Regions from separate parts of the Streptomyces sp. NPDC004111 genome, predicted to be linked through region 3. Evidence: riboswitches for the same ligand, from Rfam matches in the RefSeq annotation. Region 3 holds a riboswitch; each other region holds the start of a gene.
What was found. Region 3 has a riboswitch for thiamine pyrophosphate ahead of ACFYVL_RS16540 (thiamine ABC transporter substrate binding subunit). Riboswitches for the same ligand answer to the same signal wherever they lie in the genome.

Region 1 (2,257 bases), on a different contig from region 3:
CAGGTCGAGAGCAGGTCGCATGGAAAGGGGTCCTTGAAGGCTTCCCGCGCCGGGCGGGCGGGACGGGGGAGGTGCAGGGCAGAGGAGGGCGCCGGCATGCAGAGGCCCGGGAACCTCCACGGGGGAGGGAGCGGGTACCGGAGCCGAGTGCGGGATCGCCGCGAACGGGGTCCAGGAGCGGGCCTGTCCAGCGGGGACCGGGACGACCACGCGGTACGGAACCCCGCAGTCCGCTGGCTCTCAGCGCAGGTTGACGGCCTCGGCGAGCCGGTCCGGGCCGAGTTCGTACAGCCCGTCGATCAGCGCGACCGCGAACGTGCCCGGTCCCGCCGCGCGGGTCGCCGCGTCCTCGGCGGCCACCGTGAGCAGAGCGGTCGCGGCCGTGGCGGCGAGCAGCGCGTCACCGGTGACGGCGGTGCAGGCGGCCACCAGGGCGCCGAGCGCGCAGCCCGTTCCCGTCACCAGGGACAGCAGGGGGTGCCCGTTGGCCAGACGTACCACGCGCGTACCGTCCGTGAGGACGTCCACCGGACCGCTCACCGCCACCGCGCACCCGTAGCGCCGGGCCAGCCCGGTGGCCGCTTCCAGCGCGGACTCGGGGGTGTCCGTGCTGTCCACGCCGCGCCCGCCCCGGCCGCCGTCCAGCGCCAGGATCTCGGAGGCGTTGCCGCGAACGACCGCCGGGGGCGCGCTCGCCAGCAGTTCGTGCGCGAGTCCGGTACGCCAGGGAAGCGGACCGACGGCCACCGGGTCGAGCACCCACGGCCGCCCGGCCCCGGCCGCTTCCGTGACCGCGACGCGCATGGCGTCCGCCGTCACGGAGGTGACCGTCCCGAGGTTGACCAGGACGCCCCCGGCCACCCGGGCCAGCGCCCCGGCCTCCTCCGCGCTGTGCACCATCGCGGGGGCGGCACCCACCGCGAGCAGCACGTTCGCGGTGAACTGCGAGACCACGACATTGGTCAGGCAGTGCACAAGGGGTGCGGAGGTCCGCAGCGACGCGATCACGTCCGCCACGGCATCGGGGGACACGGCAGCGCCGTGCCGGGCAGGTACGGAGGCAGTACCCATCGTCAACACCCTTCCTACGCCGGCATTACCCGGTCCAGGTTCATGCGGTCGGCGAAAAGGGGAGAAAACAACTCCCGTCCGCCCTCTCAGCCCGGCTGCTCCCGAGCTCCCGCGGTGGTCGACACGCAATGTACCTCCCCCGGGGACGGAAGCCGCCACTCGGGGTGCGGCGGCCCCGGCCCCTCAGACCACGGAGAGCAGGTCCACCACGAAGACGAGCGTGGAATGCGGAGGGATCAGCGGCGTGGGGGACTCCTTGCCGTAGCCGAGGCGCGGCGGAACGACGATCTCGCGCCGCCCGCCGACCCTCATGCCCCGGATCCCCCGGTCCAGGCCCTTGACGGCCCGGCCGCCGCCGACCGCGAACTTGAACGGCTCGTCCCTGTCCCAGGAGGCGTCGAACTCCTTCCCGGACGCGAAGGCGACCCCGACGTAGTGCATCCGCACGACCCGTCCCGGCTTCGCCTCGGGCCCGTCCCCGACGACGAGGTCCCGGACGGTCAGCTCCTGGGGCGCGTCGCCCTCCGCCCGTACGATCTCGGGCTTGGTCGGTTCGGTCATCGCGGCCTCTCGGTCGTCGCAGCCCCGTCGCTCAGCGCCGGAATCCCTCGTACGGAACCCCTCGGAGGGAGTTCCCCGTACGGAATCCCCCGTGCGGAACGGCCGGGCGCATGGTCGCTCCATGCGGTAGCTGCTCACGCTACCGAAACCGCAGGTCAGCAACCGCCGAGTGGTGCCGAACGCCGTCGGCGCGGGGGAGCGGGCCGCGGCCCGGCGAGAGCTTACGGTGGAGGCAGCGTTCACCTGGGAGGGTGATGTGCGCGTCGTGAACATCGAGGAGTGTCGCCCATGCCGCAAGGCGCCGCGTACCACCACGGGAACCTGCGGGCCGCCTGCCTGCGGGCCGCCCGCGAACTGCTGGAGGAGGACGGCAGCGCCGGCCTGTCGCTGCGTGCGGTCGCCCGACGGGCGGGGGTGTCGCCGACGGCCCCGTACCGCCACTACGCGGACCGCGACACGCTCGTCTCCGCGGTGGCGGCCGAGGGGTACCGCGAACTCGCCGAACAGCTTGCCGCGGCACACCCCGCGCCTTCGACACCGGACGACCTCGCGGCGGTAGCCGTCGTCTACGTCCGGTTCGCCCTCGACCACCCGGCGCTGTTCCGGGCGATGTTCGCCGAGCCCT
Region 2 (2,257 bases), on a different contig from region 3:
GAGCGCCGTCGTCACCGGCACGGACGCGACCAGACCGATCGAGCCGACGAGGGTACGGACGATCTCCTCCGCGACCAGCTCGCTGTTGGCGACCGTACCCACGCTGCTCTGGGCGATGGAGAACAGCAGCAGCAGCGGAAGCGCGGCGCCCGCATAGGCCAGGACCAGGGTGTTCACCACGGAGGCGATGTGGTCGCGGCCGATCCGGATGCCGGCCCGGTAGAGGGCGCGCGGGCCCATCCTCGGGTCGGCCTGGTGGAGTTCCCATACCGCCGAGGTCTGCGTGACGGTCACGTCGTCGAGGACGCCGAGCGAGCCGATGATGACGCCCGCGAGAAGCAGCCCGCTCATGTCGATCGACGGGTAGAGGCTGTGGATCAGGCCCGTGTTGTCGTCGATGTTGCCCGACAGGAACGCCCAGCCGATGAAGAGCGAGCCGAGCAGTCCGATCAGCAGCAGCGAGACGAGCGTGCCGACGACCGCCACGGAGGTGCGCGCGTTGAGCCCGTGGCAGGCGTAGAGCGCGATCAGCATGATGGCGCTGGCCCCGACTACGGCCACGACCAGCGGATTCGACCCCTGGAGGATGGCGGGCAGGATGAACAGGGTCAGCACCGCGAACGACGCGACCAGCGCGATCAGCGCCATCACCCCCTTCATCCGGCCGACGAGCACCACGGCCACCGCGAAGATGCCGGCGAGCAGGGCGAGCGGGAGCTTCCGGGTCACGTCCGTGACGGAGTACTGGAGCTCGCGGGGCGCGTCGGGGGCGTACGCGACGACCACCCCCTGACCCTCCTTCAACTGCCGTGTCGCACCTGGCTGGACGATCTCGGTGAAGGTGCGGCCCTTGTTCGCCCCGGTGACGACCTCGACGGACGCCTTCTTGCAGGTGCCCCCGGGTGCCTTCGCCGCGGGGTCGCCGTCCGGCCGGGAGGCCGCCGGGGGCTGCTGGGCGACGTTGGCCTCCTTGCAGTCGATCTCGTCGACCTGGACGACCCGGCCCTGCTCGGTCTGCCGGTCGAAGCCCACGCCGGTGCGTTCGTGCGCGGGCGCACCCCCCGGCCACAGCACGGCGAGACCGACAACGACGGCCGTGGCGAAAGGAATCAGCACCGCGGCGATCACCTTGCGCAGGTGCTTGGAGACGGGCGCCACAGGGCCGTGGGCATGGCTGTGCCCGTGGCTGTGACCGTGCCCGTGGCCCTGCGGAGGAGCAGGCGGGGGCGGCGGGCCCGGCGTCGTCGGCGGAGGCGTCGGCTGTGGGGGTGGCTGTGATGGGGTCACCGCCCGATCATCGCAAGAACGGCAGGGGCCCTCTGTTCAGCGCGGCCGGGGTGGCGCTAGCGTGAGGGCGAACCTTTGTACACGCGGGAGCTCGGAGCACCGGGCTGAGAGGGCGCTGACCTCCGTACACATGCGTACGGACACGGCTGCGTCGACCGCCGAACCTGTTACCGGGTAATGCCGGCGTAGGGAGTAGGTCTCATGACCACCATGGATGCACGCACGCCTGCCTCCGACCAGGACGGGCGCAAGCCCGGCTGGCACAAGGGATACGTCGAGGGCTCGCGCCCCGACCTCCGGGTGCCGGTCCGTCAGGTGCACCTGACCAACGGGAAGGACGTGACGCTGTACGACACGTCCGGCCCGTACACCGACCCGTCGATCGAGACTGACGTACGGCGCGGCCTCGCCCCGCTGCGGGAGAACTGGATCGTCGGCCGCGGCGACACCGAGGAGTACGCGGGCCGTCCGGTGCGCCCCGAGGACGACGGCATCAAGCACACGTCCCCGCGCGGGGGCCTGCGGAACCTGGACGCGGTCTTCCCCGGCCGCCCGCGCCAGCCCCGCCGGGGCCGCGACGGGCAGGCCGTCACGCAGCTCGCGTACGCACGGCGCGGGGAGATCACGCCGGAGATGGAGTACGTGGCGATCCGGGAGAACGTTTCCCCCGAGGTCGTACGGGAGGAGATCGCGGCGGGTCGCGCGGTACTGCCCGCGAACGTGAACCACCCGGAGATCGAGCCGATGATCATCGGCAAGCGGTTCCTGGTGAAGGTCAACGCCAACATCGGGAACTCCGCGGTCACTTCCTCCATCGAGGAGGAGGTGGACAAGATGACCTGGGCCACCCAGTGGGGCGCCGACACGGTCATGGACCTCTCCACCGGCCGCAATATCCACACCACCCGCGAGTGGATCCTGCGCAACGCCCCGGTCCCGATCGGCACCGTCCCGCTGTACCAGGCGCTGG
Region 3 (2,257 bases):
GCTTGGTGTCCTTGACCGCCGGGTTGACGAACATCTTCAGCGGCATGTCCTGCTGGAACTCGGCCCCGACGAGGAAGTCGAGCAGCGCCTTGCCGCCGGCCTCGTTCTTCGCGCCGCCCAGCAGGCCCGCGAACTCGATCTGGCGGAAGCAGGTGCCGGTCAGCACCCCGGTGGGCGCCTCGGCGGGACGCGGCTGGGCGTAGAGCACCTCGACGGGCGGGCTGGAGGCGTAGGAGACCACCAGCGGCCGGTCCGCCTTGGCCTTCTTTCCGCCGGCGGACCCGGAGAACTCCTCGTTGTAGGCCTGCTCCCAGCCGTCGACGACCTTGACGCCGTTGTCCTTCAGCTTCTGCCAGTACCCCTGCCAGCCGTCGTCGCCGTACTTTCCGGCGGTCGCGAGGAGGAAGCCCAGGCCGGGCGAGGAGGTCGCCGCGTTCTCGGTGACCAGCAGATTCTTGTACGCGGGCTTGGTCAGGTCGTCCAGGCTCTGCGGCGGCGCCAGCTTCTTGTCGGCGAAGTACTTCTTGTCGTAGTTGACGCAGATGTCGCCGGTGTCGACGGGCGTGACCCGGTGTTCGCCCTTGTCCAGCTGGAGGTCGGCCGGGATCCCGGCGAGGCCCTTGGCCTCGTAGGGGGTGAAGAGGCCGTTGTCGAGGGCGCGGGAGAGGAGGGTGTTGTCGACGCCGAAGAAGACGTCGCCGCGCGGCGAGCCCTTGGTGAGGATCTCCTGGTTGAGCGCGGCCCCCGCGTCGCCGCTCTTCAGCACCTTGACGGTGTAGCCGGTCTGCTTGGTGAACTCCTTGAGCACGGAGTCCGAGACGCTGAACGAGTCGTGGCTGACCAGCGTGACGGTCTTCGGCCCGTCCCCGTCGGTCTGCCGGTCACCGGCGGACTTGCCGCCGCAGGCGGCCAGCGCGCTGACGCCGAGCGCGGCGGCGAACGATATCGCCGCGTACCTCTTGATGGTGCTCACTGGTGTTTTCCTCCTGGAAATGACCAGGAAGAGACGCGGCCCCGCCCGCTCGCGGAGAACACCTCCGGAAAACGGGCAGGGCGCAACAGCTTGAGTAACGACCGAACTTCCTACCCAGAATGACCTGGGCAAGGTTCAGAGGGTCTGCAGCAGGACTGCACTCTCAGCGCTGTGGCGCTCCCCTGTCGGAATATGCAAATGTGCGCTCAAGCGTACAACCAGATTCGAACGTGCTACCGCTCGGACGCCGCCAGCTGGCCGCAGGCGCCGTCGATCTCCTGACCGCGGGTGTCGCGCACGGTCACCGGCACCCCATGGGCCGCGATGGCCTCGACGAACGCCTTCTCGTCCTCGGGACGCGAGGCGGTCCACTTGGAGCCGGGCGTCGGGTTCAGCGGGATCAGGTTGACGTGCACCCGCTTGTTCTTCAGCAGCCGGCCGAGCCTGTCACCACGCCAGGCCTGGTCGTTGATGTCCCTGATCAGGGCGTACTCGATGGAGATGCGGCGGCCGGACTTCTCCGCGTACTCCCACGCCGCGTCCAGTACCTCGCGCACCTTCCACCGGGTGTTGACCGGCACCAGGGTGTCGCGCAGCTCGTCGTCCGGCGCGTGCAGCGAGACCGCGAGGCGGCACTTGAAGCCCTCGTCGGCGAACCGCAGCATCGCGGGCACCAGGCCGACGGTCGAGACGGTGATGCCGCGCTGCGACAGGCCGAGCCCGTCCGGCTCCGGGTCGGTCAGCCGGCGGATCGCGCCGACGACGCGCTTGTAGTTGGCCAGCGGCTCGCCCATGCCCATGAAGACGATGTTGGACAGCCGCGCCGGTCCGCCCGGGACCTCGCCGTCGCGCAGCGCGCGCATGCCGTCCACGATCTGGTGCACGATCTCCGCGGTCGACAGGTTCCGGTCGAGCCCGGCCTGTCCGGTCGCGCAGAACGGGCAGTTCATCCCGCACCCGGCCTGCGAGGAGATGCACATGGTCACCCGGTCCGGGTAGCGCATCAGCACCGACTCGACGAGCGTCCCGTCGTGCATCTTCCACAGCGTCTTGCGGGTGGTGTCCTGGTCGGTCGACAGGTGCCGCACGACCGTCATCAGCTCGGGCAGCAGCGCCTCGCGCAGCTTCTCCCGCGAGCCGGCCGGGATGTCGGTCCACTGGGCGGGGTCGTGGGCGTACCGGGCGAAGTAGTGCTGGGAAAGCTGCTTGGCGCGGAACGGCTTCTCACCGATCTCGGCCACGGCCTCCTTGCGCTCGGCGGGCGTGAGGTCGGCGAGGTGCCGC

Region 1: it holds a riboswitch for thiamine pyrophosphate, as region 3 does, so the genes downstream of both, thiM (hydroxyethylthiazole kinase) here and ACFYVL_RS16540 (thiamine ABC transporter substrate binding subunit) in region 3, are expected to answer to the same signal.
Region 2: it holds a riboswitch for thiamine pyrophosphate, as region 3 does, so the genes downstream of both, thiC (phosphomethylpyrimidine synthase ThiC) here and ACFYVL_RS16540 (thiamine ABC transporter substrate binding subunit) in region 3, are expected to answer to the same signal.

What each region holds. Positions count from the first base shown of each region.
Region 1 is NZ_JBIAMU010000001.1:399,337-401,593, reverse strand. It holds gene thiE (thiamine phosphate synthase) at 1-21, opposite strand, end outside; gene thiM (hydroxyethylthiazole kinase) at 241-1,071, opposite strand; TPP riboswitch at 1,065-1,194, opposite strand; gene ACFYVL_RS01765 (FKBP-type peptidyl-prolyl cis-trans isomerase) at 1,255-1,632, opposite strand; gene ACFYVL_RS01760 (TetR/AcrR family transcriptional regulator) at 1,921-2,257, shown strand, end outside.
Region 2 is NZ_JBIAMU010000032.1:41,536-43,792, forward strand. It holds gene ACFYVL_RS41190 (YibE/F family protein) at 1-1,287, opposite strand, end outside; TPP riboswitch at 1,361-1,496, shown strand; gene thiC (phosphomethylpyrimidine synthase ThiC) at 1,489-2,257, shown strand, end outside.
Region 3 is NZ_JBIAMU010000007.1:221,576-223,832, reverse strand. It holds gene ACFYVL_RS16540 (thiamine ABC transporter substrate binding subunit) at 1-973, opposite strand, end outside; TPP riboswitch at 1,063-1,167, opposite strand; gene rlmN (23S rRNA (adenine(2503)-C(2))-methyltransferase RlmN) at 1,207-2,257, opposite strand, start outside.